4 regions of the Rhizobium sp. 01T417 genome follow, and region 2 is predicted to be linked to each of the others. Evidence: predicted binding sites of a transcription regulator. Region 2 holds the regulator's gene; each other region holds the start of a gene.
The links. The regulator LexA, encoded in region 2, represses DNA repair genes until DNA is damaged. The targets are predictions, from matches to a motif close to TGTTCNNNNTGTGTTCNG.
Positions count from the first base shown of each region.

Region 1: a site for LexA is predicted at 1,968-1,985, ahead of ruvC (crossover junction endodeoxyribonuclease RuvC). Genes of this name have one in related genera too.
Region 3: a site for LexA is predicted at 2,672-2,689, ahead of AC1DPR_RS07975 (ribonuclease T2 family protein). Genes of this name have one in related genera too.
Region 4: a site for LexA is predicted at 3,043-3,060, ahead of AC1DPR_RS02985 (ImuA family protein). Genes of this name have one in related genera too.

Region 1 is NZ_JBFTQH010000052.1:13,176-17,788, reverse strand. It holds gene ruvB (Holliday junction branch migration DNA helicase RuvB) at 1-682, opposite strand, end outside; gene ruvA (Holliday junction branch migration protein RuvA) at 762-1,379, opposite strand; gene ruvC (crossover junction endodeoxyribonuclease RuvC) at 1,414-1,926, opposite strand; gene AC1DPR_RS28715 (methyl-accepting chemotaxis protein) at 2,168-4,483, shown strand.
Region 2 is NZ_JBFTQH010000022.1:2,326-6,938, reverse strand. It holds gene AC1DPR_RS20350 (methyl-accepting chemotaxis protein) at 1-1,060, shown strand, start outside; gene kdsA (3-deoxy-8-phosphooctulonate synthase) at 1,081-1,926, opposite strand; gene AC1DPR_RS20340 (VOC family protein) at 1,923-2,807, opposite strand; gene lexA (transcriptional repressor LexA) at 3,007-3,723, shown strand; gene AC1DPR_RS20330 (hypothetical protein) at 3,704-4,438, opposite strand; gene AC1DPR_RS20325 (ComEC/Rec2 family competence protein) at 4,429-4,613, opposite strand, start outside.
Region 3 is NZ_JBFTQH010000005.1:189,986-194,598, forward strand. It holds gene caiB (succinate--glutarate CoA-transferase) at 1-623, opposite strand, end outside; gene AC1DPR_RS07965 (DMT family transporter) at 642-1,598, opposite strand; gene AC1DPR_RS07970 (alpha/beta hydrolase) at 1,615-2,544, opposite strand; gene AC1DPR_RS07975 (ribonuclease T2 family protein) at 2,703-3,437, shown strand; gene ettA (energy-dependent translational throttle protein EttA) at 3,647-4,613, shown strand, end outside.
Region 4 is NZ_JBFTQH010000002.1:178,404-183,016, reverse strand. It holds gene leuD (3-isopropylmalate dehydratase small subunit) at 1-310, opposite strand, end outside; gene AC1DPR_RS03010 (VOC family protein) at 449-877, opposite strand; gene AC1DPR_RS03005 (hypothetical protein) at 991-1,233, opposite strand; gene AC1DPR_RS03000 (HpcH/HpaI aldolase/citrate lyase family protein) at 1,345-2,253, shown strand; gene AC1DPR_RS02995 (DUF1737 domain-containing protein) at 2,267-2,473, shown strand; gene AC1DPR_RS02990 (metallopeptidase family protein) at 2,482-2,919, opposite strand; gene AC1DPR_RS02985 (ImuA family protein) at 3,081-4,028, shown strand; gene AC1DPR_RS02980 (Y-family DNA polymerase) at 3,940-4,613, shown strand, end outside.

The DNA.
Region 1 (4,613 bases), on a different contig from region 2:
CGCGCCGCAGCAGGCGACCGGCAATACGGGGCGTTCCACGAGCGCGCCGGGCGATTTCCCGTGCACCCTCGTCGGTCATGGGCAGGTTCATCAGGCGTGCGCCGCGTCGAACGATCAGCTCCAATTCCTCGACGGTATAGAAGCTCAGGCGCACGGGAATGCCGAAACGGTCGCGAAGCGGCGTGGTCAAAAGGCCAAGGCGGGTCGTTGCTGCAACTAGGGTGAATTTCGACAGGTCGATCTTGACAGAGCGCGCGGCTGGTCCCTCGCCGATGATGAGGTCGAGCTGGAAATCCTCCATCGCGGGGTAGAGGATTTCCTCGACGGCCGGGTTGAGCCGGTGAATTTCGTCGATGAAGAGCACGTCGCGCTCTTCGAGATTGGTCAGTAGAGCGGCGAGATCGCCCGCCTTGGCAATAACCGGACCGGACGTCGAGCGGAAATTGACGCCGAGTTCCTTCGCCATGATCTGCGCGAGCGTCGTCTTGCCGAGGCCGGGCGGGCCAACGAAAAGGACGTGATCCAGCGCCTCACCACGGTTCTTCGCCGCCTCGATGAACACCTTCAGGTTTGCGCGCGCTTCCGCCTGTCCGGTGAACTCGTCCAGCGACTGCGGCCGCAGCGTCACATCCAGGTCTTCGCCTCGTTTCTCGGCCGATATCAGGCGCGCGGCTTCACTCATGCTGGCATTTCCCAATCTTCAAACGCTCGTGACCAATACACCAAGCCGAACGCTTTTGGCACCCGCTCGGGCAATTGGATCAGCGAGCCAGTTCCTTCAACCCAAGGCGGATGAGCTTGGCGCTGTCGGCGCCTTCACCGGCGGTCTTCATTGCGGCGGCAACGGCATTGGCAGCCTGGTCGCGGGAATAGCCGAGGTTCGTCAGCGCGGATACCGCGTCGGCGACAGGGGCAGCGGCAACACCTTCACCGAGCTCCTGCTTGAGGCCGATGGTGGCCGACGCTTCTCCGGCGAAGGCCGGCGCCTTGTTCTTCAGTTCGGTGACGATGCGCACGGCAACCTTGGGACCAACGCCCTGAGCGCGGGCGACTGCCGTGCGATCCTGCAGCGCGATGGCGTTCGCCAGTTCGCTTGGAGGCAGGGTCGAAAGGACGGCGAGCGCCACCTTTGCACCAACGCCCTGTACGCTCTGCAGGAGAATGAACCACTCTCTCTCGAGCGCGGTCATGAAGCCGAAGAGCTTCAGCTGGTCTTCGCGAACATAGGTCTCGATGAAAAGCACACAGGCCTCGCCCACCGAGCCGAGGCGGGAGAGCGTGCGCGCCGAGCAGAAGGCGACGTAGCAGACGCCGTGGACATCGACGAGGACGTAGTCATCGCCGATTTCATCGATGGTGCCTTTGAGCTTGCCGATCATGCAAATGGTCCGTTCGGTGGGTTTTCAGTGAAGATTAGCCGGCAAGCGCCGCCTGCCGCATGCGGCTGCTGCCGCGGTTATGAGCGTGGCAGATGGCGATGGCCAGCGCATCAGCCGCGTCGTTGCCCTTGAATTCGACCTTGGGCATCAGGATTTTCAGCATCATGTGGATCTGCTGCTTCTCGCCGTGGCCGACACCGATGACCGCCTTCTTGACAGCGTTTGGCGCATATTCGGCGACGGGCAAACCGGCGCGGGCAGGGACCAGCATGGCAATGCCGCGTGCCTGCCCGAGTTTCAGCGTTGCAACGGCGTCCTTGTTGACGAAGGTTTGTTCGACGGCAGCCTCATCAGGCTGATAGCTGTGCACGACTTCCGCCAGGCCATCGTGCAGCTGGCAAAGGCGCGAGGCCAGGTCCAGGTCGCCGTCCGAGGTGACCGTACCGGACGCGACGAAGCGCAAGGAATTGCCGAGCGTGTCGATAATTCCCCAGCCCGTGCGGCGCAGGCCCGGATCAACGCCGATGATGCGAATCGTATTTTGCATGCTTCACCCTATTGCACTCGCCAAATAACTGCCATCGATATGTGAACAAAACAAAAACATTCCTTGTTTTTGCCACGCGCTGTTTACGGCAATTTAAGCTCCATAGCCGACTTTTGATCCACAAAATGTCAGAGGAACTCCCTTCTCAGGAAGGCAAGGTTCCCGTTTTCTGTTTTCAGGTCAGCCGGCAGGATGTTCCACGCTCTGCCGGTATGAGCCGTTCCGGAAGGGTTCATCGTTCATGGTTCAGAGATTTAAATCCCTGTCCTTCAAGGTCATCGCGACATTTATACTGCTGACCGCACTGTCGATTGCGGTCATCAACGTGCTTGCTTACTTCGCCAGCAGCCGCATTTCCGGTGAGCAGGCACTCAAGGCGAAGGAGAGCGTCCTGATCTTCCGCGGCGACATGCTGCAGGATCAGCTTGAGCAGTTGGAAAACCAGGCGAACTCGATTGCGCGCATCGAAGCGTTGCAGATGTCGATTACAAGCCTGAAGAGCGGTTGGAAGACAATCGAGAAGACGTCGGGTGATGCGCGCGCCGAATTGAAGAAGGTGTTCATCACCAACAATCCGAACCCGGCCGACCAGCGCGAAAAACTGGTGAAGCCGCAGGCACCAAGCGGCTTCTACTACTCCAACCATGAAACGACGCAGGGTGAAGTGGCCCGCGACCTGGAGAATACCGCCTTCAGCGACCTGCTGATCGCCGATCTCGATGGCAACGTCCTCTACTCCTACAAGAAGAACGACGATTTCGCGGAGAACCTGAAGACCGATGCATGGAAGGCGACCGGCGCCGGCCTTGCCTTCGCCAAGGCGATCGCCAACACCGCAAAGGCGACTGACGATTCCGCCCCCACCGGCTTTTCCGGTCTTCGCGTCGACGCGGCGAACGGCAAGTCGGCAATCTTCTATGCCGTGCCGATCGTCAAGCTCGGCGCGGCGAAGGGCGTGATGCTCTTCAAGGTCCGCGACAACATCATCACCAGCATTCTCGCCAAGGGCATCGTGTCCGGTAGCACGGCGCAAGCCGCTATCATCTCGGATGACGGATCGGCGATCGGCGTAAACTCGTCCGGCCAGCTGGCAACGCTCGATACCACGCCTTTCACCTTCGCGAAGGACGCGCTGTCGGCCAAGGGCATGACGGTCGACGACTTCGATCGCGCCGATGGCTCGGCACGAGCCTATGTTCGCGGCATCGATTATCAGGGCTCCCGCTTCCTCGTCGTGGAAAGCGTCCGCATCAGCGAACTCAATGCTGGCTCGCTGGAGATCGCCACGCTCCTGACGATGATTGCGTTTGGTGTTCTGATCATCATGGCCGTGGCAACCTGGGCCATCACCAAGCTGCTGTTCTCGCCGCTTGCCCGGCTCGCGGACGTCACGCGTGACGTCGCCGACGGCAACCTCGAAGTCGAGATCGGCAGCCAGAACCGCGGCGACGAAATCGGCACGATGGCCAAGGCATTGGCGCGGTTCAAGCAGTCGCTTGTCGAGAGCCGCGACCTGGAAGCTGCCAGCAACGAAACGCGGGCTCGCGCGGAGCGGGATCGCCAGCAGCACATGGCTGAGCGCGAGGCGGAAGCACGGACCCTGCAGGAAGTCGTCCAGGCGATCGACGAGGGCCTGCATCACCTTGCCAACGGCGATCTTGCCCATCAGATCGAGACCCGCTTCCCGAACGAACTCGAAGGCCTCCGGGTCAACTTCAACGAGGCGCTGGCTACCCTCAGCGAAACGATGACGGCGATCGGCGGCAACTCCATGGCCGTGCGTTCGGGTTCCGAGGAAATGCGCACCGGTGCCGATGAGCTTGCCGGTCGGACCGAGCGGCAGGCCGCCTCTATCACCGAGACCGCGAATGCGATCGATGCGATCACCCAGTCGGTCCGCGTTCAGATCGAGCGTGCGGAGCAGGCCGAACGCATCGCCCGCGACGCCAAGCGGGAGACGACCGGCTCCAGCCAGATCATGCGCGAGACAATTGCCGCGATGGAGGCGATCCAGGCGTCGTCGCGCCAGATCAATTCGATCATCGCCGTTATCGATGCGATCGCCTTCCAGACCAACCTGCTGGCGCTCAATGCCGGCGTCGAGGCTGCACGGGCAGGCGAGTCCGGTAAGGGCTTCGCCGTGGTCGCCATGGAAGTGCGCGAACTGGCACAGCGTTCATCGAGTGCCGCAAAGGAAATATCAAGCCTCTTGCAGAAGTCCACGCATGAAGTGGAGATGGGCGTGTCGCTCGTCGAGCGTGCCGGCGACGCGCTGACGGGGATCGGCAGCCATGTGGAGGCAATCAACGGCCAGATCAGCGAGATCATGGAAACGACGCGCGAGGAAGCCGACACCCTGCGTCAAATCAACTCCGCGGTCTCAGAGCTTGATGCGATGACGCAGCAGAATGCCGCCATGGTCGAGGAAACGACGGCTGCGATCCATCGGCTCGCGACCGAAGCGGTCGAAATGGACCGGCAGCTGGCGAATTTCACGCTGGCGCAGGCGGAACATCACCAGGGCGCCGAGGTACACCTGCTGCGACGTCGGGCTTGAACCGTGATCGGCAGATGAACGAGGGCCGGGAGACCGGCCCGGGAGACCGGCCCTTTTTCTTTCCCGCTCGTTTGGAATGGGCCGAGCGGCCACCTACATAGACCTGTCCTTCCAATTACCGACAGGCTTC
Region 2 (4,613 bases):
GAACAAAATCCGCGAACACCAGGATGCGGAGCGCCAGGCCCAAGCCCAGCGCGATGCGGCGCTGGCCGCCTCCAAGGCTGATGAGGATGCCGGCCGCGAACGCATCATCGTGAGCCTGAGCCGCGGCCTGGACCGTCTTTCCCGCGGCGACCTCACCGTCCAGCTCAACGAAGCGTTCGCGCCAGACTACGAGAGGCTACGCGAGCAGTTCAATTCGAGCGTCCGCACGCTTTCCGGCACAATGAGGGATATCGCGACGGCAACCACTACGGTCAGGACTGGCACTAGCGAAATCGCAACAAGCACGGATGATCTGGCCCGGCGAACGGAACATCAGGCCGCATCGCTGGAGCAGGCAGCCTCGGCGCTAGATCAGATCACGGTTACGGTCAAAAACTCGTCGGAACGCGCCCATGAAGCAAACGCGATGATGACGGTGACGAAGGAAAGCGCCAGCTATTCGGCAACTGTCGTGCACGAGGCCGTAGCTGCAATGGAGAAGATCGAAGCATCATCCGTGCAGATCGGCGAAATCATCAACGTCATCGACGAGATCGCCTTCCAGACCAACTTGCTCGCGCTCAATGCTGGTGTTGAGGCCGCTCGTGCCGGCGAGGCCGGAAAGGGTTTTGCCGTCGTGGCGCAAGAAGTGCGCGACCTCGCCGGCCGCTCTGCCAAGCTGGCGAAGGAAATCAAGCAGTTGGTCGAGACTTCGTCCAGTCAGGTGTCAACCGGCGTTGCCTTGGTGAACCGCACCGGCGAAGCCTTGAACAGTATCGATCAGCAGGTGCTGAAGGTGACGACGCTGATCGAGGCGATCGTGCGCTCTTCCTCTGAACAGACGACCGCGCTCGTCGAGGTCAATGCCGCCGTCAACACCATGGACAGCGTCACCCAACAAAACGCCGCGATGGCGGAGGAAACCAGCGCAGCCTGCCGCGAGCTTGGCAACGAGGCGCTACACCTCAATCACCTGCTCTCCCGCTTCGCTCTCGAAGGCACGGAGAGGACGGCAGGATCGGCATATCCCACAAAGACGAGGTTGGCGCTCGCCGGTTGACGGCGTGCACGTCCATCCATTTATCCCGCCTTGGCAATCGCATCGAAGGCCAGCAGCTTTTCGAGAAGCCGCGGCATATCCCGCAGATAGACCATGTTGGGACCATCCGAAGGCGCATTGTCAGGATCCTCGTGGGTTTCCACGAATACGCCAGCGACGCCGACAGCGACCGCCGCACGCGCGAGCGTCTCCACGAACTCGCGCTGCCCTCCGCTCGAACCGCCCTGCCCGCCCGGCTGCTGGACCGAATGCGTGGCGTCGAAGACCACGGGGGCGCCCATCGCCGCCATGACAGGCAGCGATCGCATGTCGGAGACCAGCGTATTGTAGCCGAAGGAAGCACCGCGTTCGCAAAGCAAGATGTTCGGATTTCCGCTCGAATTCAGCTTGTTGAGAACGTTCTTCATGTCCCAGGGCGCGAGGAACTGCCCCTTCTTGACGTTGATGACGCGGCCGGTCTTGGCGGCGGCAACGAGCAGGTCGGTCTGACGGCTGAGGAAAGCTGGGATCTGCAGGATGTCGACGACGGTGGACACCTCGGCACACTGCTCTTCGGTATGAATGTCGGTCAGGACAGGAAAGCCGTATTCCCTCTTGAGATCGGCGAACACTTCAAGCGCCGTTTCGAGGCCGATACCGCGCTGCGCTGACAGCGACGTCCGGTTCGCCTTGTCAAAGGAGGACTTGTAGACGAGGCCGAGACCAAGCTTGTCGCAGAGTTCCTTCAGCACACCGGCGACCATGAAGGCATGCTCGCGGCTCTCCATCTGACAAGGCCCGGCAATCAGCGACAGCTTGCCGGAATTCGAAAAGGTGACGCGGCCGGCGCCTTCGCCGACCACGACTTCGGAATTTGTCTGGCTCATCGTTTCTCCTCGAAGGCGAAGAGAGCGCCCTGTCCGGGCGCGGCCTTCACCAGAATTCGATTGTTCTTGCGCGTATAGGTCATCCCGTTAGCAGCCAATTGCGCTTCTGTCACGGCGAGATCGCCTACTTTGAAAACGATGGCAACACCACGCAGACCGCGATCGTCGGAAGGCGCAGGGATGTCGAAGTAGGCGTCCAGTCCATCCGGGGAGAGAACACTCACTCTGGCATTCGGAGTTGTCACGCTCACACCGAAGGCCTCATTGGTCGTTCCCAAGCTGTGGGCGGCGGCGCGCAGGAATGGTCCAAACGCCTTGGGGTCGGGTGCCCCAAGCACGATCTCTGCGATCCCAACCACCCCATTTGCATGCACTTGCAGGGCTTTCCGGTCGGCTGGCAGCGGGTTGACACGTTGGCATGTGAAGAAAAAGAAATCTGGAGCGCGCAGGTCAACTGCAAAGGCGAGCTTAAATGCAGCCGTCACCTCCGAGCCATCGGGCATCTTCATCGGCCGCTCGAACTGCAGCATCTCGCCGCCATTGATCTTTTCGGACAGAAACCGGGCATGGTCGCGATCGGCATCCGCCGTCGCAAAGACCACGGCAGACAGCCCATCGTCTCCACATCGGAATCGAAAGGCACGGTCCCGCGCGGTGAAGACATTGCCTTTCTGCGCCGAAGCTTCATGCAGTTCGGCATTGGCGACCCCGAGAGGCTCCAGATAAGTTTCGTCGGCGAAGAATATGCAGGCATTCTCGGTCCCAAACGGGTGCCGGGCGTCGGGCGCGACGGTGAATCCCAGCTTTCCGAGACGCTCGCGCGAGAGCCTGATATTTGGAACCGGCAGCACGATGTGGTCCAGCGGATGCGCTTCGCTCATGGCAACTTCTCCGGAATTTGCGAAGATGTGCGCCGGGCAACAGGACAATGCAACCCCCTTCTACGCTTTCGGTCAAATGAGACGCAAAAACTCAGCAAGTTGCAGGCAAGTTTTACGAAAATTTAGGTACTTGCGGAACACATATGGAACATATAGTGTCTGTTCTGGCTTTGTTTCACGACTCTGGGGTTCAACTTCGATGCTGACGCGCAAGCAACAGGAGCTTCTTCTCTTCATTCACGAGCGAATGAAGGAGTCCGGTGTCCCCCCTTCTTTTGATGAAATGAAGGATGCCTTGGACCTCGCGTCGAAGTCAGGCATCCACCGCCTGATTACCGCGCTGGAGGAACGGGGCTTCATTCGCCGACTGCCGAATCGAGCCCGCGCTCTGGAAGTCATCAAACTGCCCGAGGCATATAACCCGAGCCTGCAGCCCCGCCGCGGTTTTTCGCCGAGCGTTATCGAAGGCAGCCTCGGCAAACCACAGCCAGTTGTGGCGCCGAAGCCAGCGCCGCAGGCTGACAACGGCGGTCCTGCCTCTGTACCGGTCATGGGACGGATTGCTGCCGGCGTACCGATTTCGGCAATTCAGAACAATACCCATGACATCACGGTTCCGGCGGACATGCTTGGCCCAGGCGAGCACTATGCGCTTGAGGTCAAGGGCGACTCGATGATCGAGGCCGGCATCTTTGATGGCGACACGGTAATCATCCGCAACGGCAGCACCGCCAATGCCGGCGACATCGTTGTTGCGCTTGTCGATGATGAGGAAGCGACGCTCAAGCGCTTCCGCCGGAAAGGCGCCTCCATCGCACTTGAGGCGGCAAACCCGGCTTACGAGACGCGCATTTTCGGGCCTGACCGTGTCAAGGTCCAGGGCAAGCTTGTCGGCCTCATTCGCCGCTATCATTGAAGGCAAGCGGCTCGCCGTCAAAGGTGCCGCTTCGCCAATTATACGCCCGATGGCGGATCCAAGGGCGGTCGAGCCTCGTATAGGCCGTCGTGACGACGGGGCTACCTTGATCGTCGATCCTTACCTCAGCGGCACCAAAGCGACGCAAGTTTTCGCCGGTGAACAAAAGTGCGCCCGACCGACACCCCGTCGTGCGGAGGCGAGCGGGTGTCACGACGATATCGGCCGTATCGCAGGCAGCGCCGAAGTAAGCGGGATTTTCGACGATCGTCACGACGTAGCCGCTATCGTGCGTGGCTGTGCACCAGACGCCTTTCAGGCATACAAATCGGTTCTCAGCGCTCGTCGCAGCCTGACGTAACGCATCGCGGGCATTGCGCAATTCCACGGCAGATAACCTTTCCGATCTGCCTTGAATGTCCCGCCGCCTGATAGCGTTGACACCCTTCAACAATTGCGGTGGTTGATCTAGCTCCGCGGCGAGCGCCATTCGCCATTGGTCGAAAATGAAGTCAGGCGGATGCGGCCGGTTCGGTGCAAGGACTTGTCCTCTCACAATCGCGACGAGATTGCCGTCTTCGGCAATGACCATGTCGGGCGGCGGTTCGCTCGGCGCAACCACAACAAGCACTGTTGCCAGCGCCGCAATGCCAGCGCCGAGGTAGCGGATCTTGGAGCGCAGAAGGGCAAGTAAGAGGAACCCTGCTACCGCCACAGGAAAATACCAACCCGGCAATCTGCCGATATCGATATTGCCGCCCAGGTCGAGACCATCTGGGCAATGGCGATCACGATGTCGAGCCCGAAACCGGCAATTTTCCATGGAATGACGTCGAGGCCCAAAGGTGTCAGCAGCATAGCGAGCATGCCCATCGGCATCACCACGAAAG
Region 3 (4,613 bases), on a different contig from region 2:
ACCAGCTGACCTTCGCCGGTCTTCTGCGCGTGGATGAGGGCGGCCTCGATGGCTGCGACGGCATAAATACCGGTAAAGACGTCGGCGATCGCGACGCCCGCTTTCATCGGCTGTCCGTCCGGCTCGCCGGTGATCGACATGAAGCCGGACATGCCCTGAACGATATAGTCGTAACCTGCCAGGCTGGCATAGGGACCGTTCTGGCCGAAGCCGGTGATCGAGCAATAGACAAGCTTCGGATTGATCTTTTTCAGGCTCTCATAATCGAGACCGTATTTCACAAGGCCGCCGAGCTTGAAGTTCTCGATGACGACGTCGGCCGTGGCGATAAGGCGGCGGACGAGGGCCTGATCCTCTTCGCGCTTCAGGTCGGCGGTGATCGAACGCTTGCCGCGGTTGGCAGCGTGGTAATAGGCCGCAGAGAGGTTTTCGCCGTCGGCACCTTCGACAAAGGGGGGCCCCCAATGCCGCGTGTCGTCGCCTCCATCGGGGTTTTCGACCTTAATCACGTCGGCACCGAGATCGGCCAGCATCTGGCCCGCCCATGGCCCGGCAAGCACTCGCGCAAGCTCGATGACGCGTATGCCTGATAGCGGCGGTTTTTGGAGCTGATTGTCTGTCATGTTCCTCCCACGATCAGATCAGGGCGCCAGGGCCGATTGAGGTGTATCGGATACGGGCTTCGATGCAAAGCGGCGCTCGCGCCAGATGATGTACAAGCCCGATGCGATAATGATCAGGATACCGACCCACTTGAGCGCATCCGGAAAGTCATCGAATACGAGCCAGGCGAAAAAGGTCGCCGACACGATCTCGAAATACTGCAGTGGTGCCAAAATGGAGGCAGGTGCTGCACGATAGGCATAGACGCCGAAGATGCCGGCAATGGCCGCCGTGACACCGACGCCGACCAGATAGAAGTAGCCCCGGCCATCCGGCATCACCGCGTCGAAGATGTCGGAACCTGTGCCGCTGCCAAAGGCAAGCAGGATCGCGCAGAACAGCAGACCCCAGATGCCCATCTGAAGCTGCATCGCCCACGGATCTTCTCGGTGCGAAAGCACGCGGGTCATCAAGGCGAAGATGGCGATGCAGAAAGCGCTGACGACGGGCAGAAGCGCGACGTAGCCGACCTCTTGAAAGCTCGGCTGGATAATCAGCATCGCGCCGAAGAAGCCGACGCCGCAGGCAATGTAGCGGCGCCAGCCGATCGTCTCCTTGAGGAAGATACTGCTCAGGATCGTCAATATGATCGGCTCGACGAAGAAAATCGCGATGGCGTCAGCAACCGGCATGAACTTCAGCGTCGTAACAAAGGAGACCATGGAAATGGTAATGATGGCGCCTCGGATGGCGTGAAAGATATTGGCTCGCCAGGAGAAGGTCTTCCAGCTTCCTCGCCAGACAACGATCGGTAACATGCAGAGAGCCTGCACCACAAAGCGGGCGGCGGTGATTTCCGCTGCAGGAATCGTAGCGATCGCGAGCTTGGAAAAGATGTCGATGATCGGGGACACCAGCACCGACAGGAACATCAGGAGAATGCCGGTCGAAACCTCCGAAGCGGAGGCAGAACGGGACGAAATGCCATTGCTCATCGCGAAACCCTTCAGTTCAGGATCTTGCGATCGCTTCGTCGCACCAGTCGGCGAATGCGGCGATGGCCGCGTCCGCTCCAATTTCATTCAGCGTTTCGTGGCGCATGTCCTGATATATCTGTGTCCTGATACGGGAGAAGCCGTGAGCTTTCAAATGCTTTGACAGCCAGATCACCGCTTTTCCGTTATCTGTTGCCGGATCCTGTCCGCCACCGACAAGGTGGATCGGCGTGTGCTTCGGCAGCCGGTCCAGTTGCGCCTCTTGTGGTGCGCGAAACGTCATCTCGAAAATATCGAGCCAGAGCGACACGGAAGCATCGAAGCCACACAGAGGGTCAGCAATGTATTTGTCGACCTCAACAGGATCGCGGCTTAGCCAGTCGAACTCGGTTCGACGGTTGGCAATGGACTTCCCCCAGGTGCCGAAGGTGAGCTTCGGTAGGATGCCGCTTGGAACATCGGAGCCCTTAAGGGCTCGTTCTGCCAACAGGACCGCCTGGGCGGCCCGTCCCGATAGGCCCGGGTTGAAATTCGAATTCCAGACGGCAATGGCGTCATATTTCTCCGGATAGGTGATCGCCGCGTTGAGCGCGATGAGCCCGCCCATCGAGTGCCCGAAGAGGATGACGGGGAGGCCGGGATATTGCTTTACGGCAAGCTCGCGGACAGAGCCGACATCGTCGATAACCTGTCGCATGCCGTTGCGGCGGGAAAAACGCCCGATTGGCGCATCCGGGCCAGTCGTTTCGCCGTGCCCACGGTGATCGAAGGCGAACACATGGTAGCCGCGGGCTGCCATCGCTGCCGCAAAACGGGAGTAACGTCTGGAATGCTCGGCCAGCCCATGAGACACAAGGAGAATTCCGCGTGCCTCGGATTGCGCCGGCTCATGATGAAAGGCGAGTGAAGCGTCCGCCGTTTCAAGGCGTTGCGTTTCTGCGAACATCATATCCTCCCGTTGCCGGGAGAAGACCAGATCGGCCGTGAAAAGCAACACGCCCAGATATTTATGCCAAGGGATTTTTCGTACCCTACGGATTGAGGGTTGTGAAAACAAACGCGGCGTGATTTCCTGTTCATGAATTGTTCTTTGTGGGGGTGAGAATGAGCAATCCATTTCTGCGCATGGCTGTAGTCTTGATAGGAATTGCGGCCGCTGGCGTTGCGGGAGCCCAGGACGGCGGCGGAAGGACGCGCTTCATTCTGGCGGCCAGCTGGCAACCCGCGTTCTGTGAAACCAACCAGCGCAAGCCGGAATGCCGCAGCCAGACCAGGGAGAGGTTTGACGCGACCAATTTTTCGCTGCACGGGCTCTGGCCGATGCGGAAGGACTATTGCGACGTCTCTGGTACCCTGCGGAGCGCCGACAAGGACGGCGAGTGGGGGAGGCTGCCTGAGGTAGAGCTTTCGGCGGAGACCAAGACAGCCCTCGATAAGGCGATGCCCGGTACGCAATCCGGCCTGGAGCGGCATGAGTGGACCAAGCACGGCACCTGCACGAAGATGAGCGCCGACGACTATTTCAGCGCGTCGGTTCGGTTGATCAACGAGCTGAACGCCTCGGCAGTCCGCGATCTGTTCGCGACCAATATCGGCAAGCCACTGACGGCGGAGGCGATCAAGGCGGCTTTCGACAAGAGCTTCGGCCCCGGTGCCGGCGATCGCGTCAAGATGAGCTGCCGACGGGCCAGCAGAGGCCGCGTTATCAGCGAACTTACTATCGGGCTGTCGGAGGGCGCGACATCGAACGAGCAAGCAAGCCTTCGTGACCTTATCCAGGGGGCAGGGCGGACGTCGTTCGGCTGCAATGAGGGCGTCGTGGACGCTGCAGGGTTCTGAGACTGCCTCTCATCGAAAACGAGCCTTCGTCCGTCCACGCGCCGCGACTAGCTGCGCCTTGATCATGCGACGCTACGGTAGAGGAGCGTGCCGAGTTCGGCTATGAATGCTGCAAAAGCCTCTGGTTTTTGGCCGCCGCGCGTTGCTCCTTGGCCCCAATTCGCCTAAATAGCGGCAAAACTCAAATTCCCGCGCGGAGCGAATTATCTATGGCACGTCAGTTCATCTACCATATGGCCGGCCTCAACAAGGCGTACGGCAACAAGAAGGTGTTGGAAAATATCCACCTTTCTTTCTATCCGGATGCCAAGATCGGTATCCTCGGCCCGAACGGTGCTGGTAAGTCGACCGTTCTGCGCATCATGGCAGGCCTCGACAAGGAATATACCGGCGAGGCGTGGCTCGCCGAAGGCGCTACCCTTGGCTACCTCGCGCAGGAGCCGCAACTCGATGCGTCGAAGACGGTCCTTGAGAACGTCATGGAAGGCGTTGCGCCGAAGAAGGCGATCCTCGATCGCTACAACGAGTTGATGATGAACTATTCCGACGAGACCGCGGAAGAGGGCGCCAAGCTCCAGGACGTCATTGACAGCCAGAATCTCTGGGACCTTGAAAGCCAGGTCGAAATGGCCATGGACGCGCTGCGCTGCCCGCCAGGCGACTCTTCGGTCGAGAAGCTCTCCGGCGGCGAAAAGCGCCGCGTGGCGCTCTGCCGCCTGTTGTTGGCGCAGCCCGACCTGCTGCTGCTCGACGAACCAACCAACCACCTCGACGCCGAGACGATTGCCTGGCTTGAAAAACATTTGCGCCAATACCCCGGCTCGGTCCTGATGATCACCCACGATCGCTACTTCCTCGACAACGTCACGGGCTGGATCCTCGAACTCGACCGTGGTCGCGGTATCCCCTACGAGGGCAACTACTCCGCCTATCTTCAATCGAAGGCCAAGCGCATGCAGCAGGAGGGCCGCGAAGAGGCCTCCCGCCAGAAGGCGATCAGCCGCGAGCAGGAATGGATGGCCGCCAGCCCGAAGGCCCGCCAGGCAAAGTCCAAGGCGCGTATCCGTGCCTATGACGAGTTGGTCGCGGCGGCAGAGGCCCGTCGCCCCGGCGATGCGCAGATCGTCATCCCGGTCGGCGAGCGCCTTGGCCAGGTGGTCATCGAAGCCGAGAACC
Region 4 (4,613 bases), on a different contig from region 2:
CGAAGCTGGTCGAGATGACGCATCGGATGCCGAAGTCGAGAAGCGCCCATGGCGCATGCTCGCGCGAGGAGCCGCAACCGAAATTGTCACCGGCAACCAGGATCTTCGCATTCTGATAGGCCGGCTTGTTCAGCACGAAATCCGGGTTCGGAGAACCGTCTTCATTGTAACGGGCTTCGGCGAAAAGACCCTTGCCAAGACCGGTGCGCTTGATCGTCTTCAGGTAATCCTTCGGAATGATCATGTCGGTGTCGATGTTGACAACAGGCAGAGGGGCAGCAACGCCCGTCAGCTTTACGAATTTGTCCATGGCCTGGCTCCAATGTCAGCAGACGTAGTTTTGTTGATCAGCGTTTAGTCCAGATTTCGGCCAAAATGAAGGAAAATTTACACCGCGGAAAAGGCTGCGCGCGGATTCGACGCGCAGCCATCCATGGATATCGTGAGATCAACTTGCATTCGCTGGCGCATTCATTGCCCAGAGAACCCCGAACGGATCGCGAAGCTGGCCATACCGATCGCCCCAGAACATCAGCTGAACGGGCATGATCACCTCTACGCCAGCCTGAACCGCGCGCTCCCACCAGAAATCGATATCGTCGATAACAAGCTGGAGACTGAAGCCCTGGTGCTTTTCGAAGGGATGACCATGCTCGGGGTAGGCATCGCAGAGCATCAGCGAGCTTCCGTTGACGTAGAGGTGAACATGCATCGTCCGCCCGTTTTCGTCAGGAGGAACGACAAAAGCCTCCTCGGCGCCGAACGCACGCTTGTAGAATTCCGCCGCCTTCAAAGCACCGTCGACGGTGACATAAGGCAACAAGCCATTCTTGACCGGCGGCATTTTCGTTGCGCCGGTTTCCGTTGCGGTATCCATTCTGTCCTCCATTGTTTGATTTGGTTTGGGCAAAAGCCCTGGCCTTTCAAAGACGCGGGAAGATCAGCCGAGCCGACAGCGATGTCGAAATTTTTCTGGAAACGACCCGACGGTCAGAGGTCGATGATCGTGCCGCGCCCGTCATTCCAGATACGCATGCTCTCGCCGGAATGTGACTTCGTTCTGGCGGTGGCGCGAACGGGGGCCGGTTTCATCTTCAGCGAAAGCGCGCGGCCAACCATGAGCACCGTCAGGATACCGCCAACTGCGAGCGTCACAGAAAATGTGAGGAGCGCCAACGCAATGAAGGCTGTGATGCCTGCGAGCAGGAGGAAGACGGAACGAATGCTTTGCATGGTTTAGACCTTTCTTCGGAAAGGAATGTGGTCCTTCATTTCTTTCTCTGCAAGGTGAGCATGGCTTTTTGTTGTCTTGCCACCCATCACAAAGCTTGGCACAGATTTGTGATGACCCGCAACTCTCCGACTCGTTCCTTGAATCTCCGCCGTTCGGTGCTAAGCGTTCCGGCCATCAATGCACGCGCCTTGGAAAAGACCCATGCGCTCGATTGCGACGCCGTGATCTTCGATCTCGAGGACTCGGTGGCGCCGGAGCGAAAGGCGGAAGCCCGCGACAATCTGAAAGCCTTTTTTTCGGGCCCTCCTCTGGTGAACAAGGAGCGGATCATCCGCATCAATGCGCTGGCTTCCACATTCGGCAATGCCGACATGGAGCTGGTCTTGGCATTGGAACCGGATGCCGTGCTTCTGCCGAAAGTGGCCGAGCCTCAGGATGTGATGTCCATCAGCGACCGGCTTGCCGATGCCGATGCGCCGGAAAGCCTCCGCATCTGGGCGATGATCGAAACGCCCCGCGGCATTCTGAACGCGGCGGCGATCGCCGAAGCCGGACGCACGCCGGGCTCAAGACTCGATTGTTTCGTCGTTGGCCTCAACGACCTGCGCAAAGAGACCGGTGTCTTGCCGCAGCCCGGCCGCACCTATCTCGTGCCCTGGCTGATGCAGGTGGTACTTGCCGTGCGTGCCTATGGCCTCGACGCGATCGACAGTGTCTTCAATGATTTCAAGGACGCAGATGCCTTCGACGCCGAATGCGCGCATGCCCGGGCCATGGGCTTCGACGGCAAGATGCTGATCCATCCTGCTCAGATCGAAGCGTCAAACCGGCATTTCGGCCCGGACAATGCGGCAATTGCCGAGGCGGAGGCAATCATCGCCGCCTTTGCCGACCCGGCTGCCGAAGGTCTGAACGTCATCAATGTCAATGGACGGATGATCGAGCGGCTGCATCTTGTCCAGGCGGAAAGTCTGGTTCATAAAGCCCGCCTGATTACTGAGCGCCAAACGGCGAAGTGAAAGACGACTCTAGATGAAGCTTTATCGCCTTCTGACCGGCCAGGATGATGCCGCTTTCTGTCATCGCGTAACCGACGCCCTCAACAAGGGCTGGTCGCTGAACGGCTCGCCGTCGCTGACCTTCAACACCCAGACCGGCCAGGTGATGTGCGCTCAGGCGATCGTCAAGGAAGTCGAAGGCAAGGACTACCACCCGGACATGAAGCTATCCGAACAGTAAGCGAAGGCTTAGCGTTCGGCCGCCTCTTCGGCACTTGCCTCGATCCGTTCCATGTCGTCGTCGCTGAGACCGAAATGGTGGCCGATCTCGTGGATGAGGACGTGGGTGATGATATCGCCCAGCGTCTCGTCGTTCTCGGCCCAGTAGTCGAGGATCGGCCGCCTGTAGAGGCGGATACGGTTCGGCAGTTCGCCGGTTTCCATCGTGAAACGCTCCGAGATGCCCCGGCCTTCAAAGAGGCCGAGAAGGTCGAATGGCGTTTCCAGCGCCATGTCCTCGAACACGTCGTCGTCAGGGAAATCCTCGATCTCGATGGTCAGATTGGTGGTCAGCGAGCGGAATTCTTCCGGCAGGTGGCTATATGCCTCCATCGCCAACGACTCGAAGGTACTGATCGTCGGCGCGTGGCGATCCCGCCAATCCTCGCTCTGGTCTATGCGGGCCATTAATATTCCTTCCTTTGCCGCCCATATAGAACCTTTGCGCACGATTTTCGAGAGCGGAATCAAAGGCAGGAATAAATTCACATCAAATGCCTGTTGACTCTTTCGCCCGCCTCTGGAATCCATAAGAACATAACAGGAACATCTGAGACTTGGAGAACGTCATGGCACAGTCGGCCGTGACGCGCGAGCGGCTTTTTGCGCTCCGCGAAACCATTGCAAAGCTTGAAGGGAAGCCCGCGCCGGCCTTGGCGGCCGCGCAAAGCGAAGCCTTGGCCGACAAAGGCCTCGCCGCCAAGAACGACAGCGGCCCGCGTCTTCCTCTTGGAATACCCGCACTCGACGAGGCGATCGATGGCGGCTTGCCGCTCGACGGGATCACCGAGGCTCGCACCGACCTCTTGCGGGAGGCCGGTGCCGGCAGCGGCTTTGTGCTGGCGCTTGCCGCCATGCTGCAGCGTCAAGTCGAGGAGAGCCACAGTGCGCCGCTACCGATCCTGTGGATCGCGGACATGGTTTCCACGATGGAAGCAGGCGTCCCCTACGCCGTAGGGTTACGAGATTTCGGTCTGAAACCGGACCAGTTCTTCTATGCCAGTCCGCGCAAGCTTGAAGACGCTCTCTGGCTTGCGGAATCTGCAGTCGAAAGCGGCGTTTTTCCTGCGACGGTTCTGGAGATCCGCGGCAACCCAAAGCCCTTCGGCCTGACGGAGAGCCGTCGTTTGAGCTTGCGGGCGAAAGCATCGAAACGCCCGCTTTTCCTGTTGCGGCAGGCTGGAGAGGAAGAAGCCAGCAGCGCTTATTTCCGCTTCCTTGCAGCACCCGCGCCGGCACAGGCGCGCCCCTTGCCGGATGGCACGATGCTGGGCGGTAGCATCGGCAATCCGGTTTTTCATCTCACCCTGGAGAAGAGCCGCAACCCGGCTCCCCTCTCCTTTCTACTGGAGTGGAACCCCCATGACCGCCGTTTTTTCGCCGTCTCCCAATCAGCCAACCCTCGCCTTCCAGACGAACGCGCAACGCATTCTGGCACTCCACTTTCCGCACCTTCCAACCGACCGGATCGCAAGAAAGAAATGGGGGCTCTCCTGGCGTTCGCACGGACGTCCTGAAGCCGCACCGATCGTCTGTTCCAGCCGCCTCAACAATACGATGCGGCTGACGGCACTGGACGAGGCTGCCGAAACACTCAATCTCCGAAAGCATATGGGTGTCGCCGAAGCCCGCGCCATCTACCCCACGCTTGATGTGATCGAGGACGACCCAGCCGCCAACCGGCGCTTCCTGGAAGCGATCGCCGACTGGTGCGATCGCTATACCCCGCTTGTTGCTCTCGACGGCGTCGATGGCTTGTTCCTTGACATTACCGGGTGCGCCCATCTGTTTGGCGGTGAGACGCCCCTTCTCAAGGATATTCTCGCACGGCTCTTCCAGATGGGAATTGACGCCCGCGGCGCCATCTCTTCCTCGCCTGGATTGTCCTGGGCCATCAGCCGTTTTGGCCAAGGCGGCATCATCGAGCATGGGGAGGCAGAACAGGCGTTGGCTCCCCTGCCCGTCGCGGCCCTGCGTCTCGAGGACGAAACCATAGGGGGCCTGGACAAGATGGGCCTCAAATATGTCGGCGATTTGCTGACCGCGCCCCGCGCCCCCCTCGCCCGCCGCTTTGGGGGAGCTGTGCTCTTGAGGCTCGATCA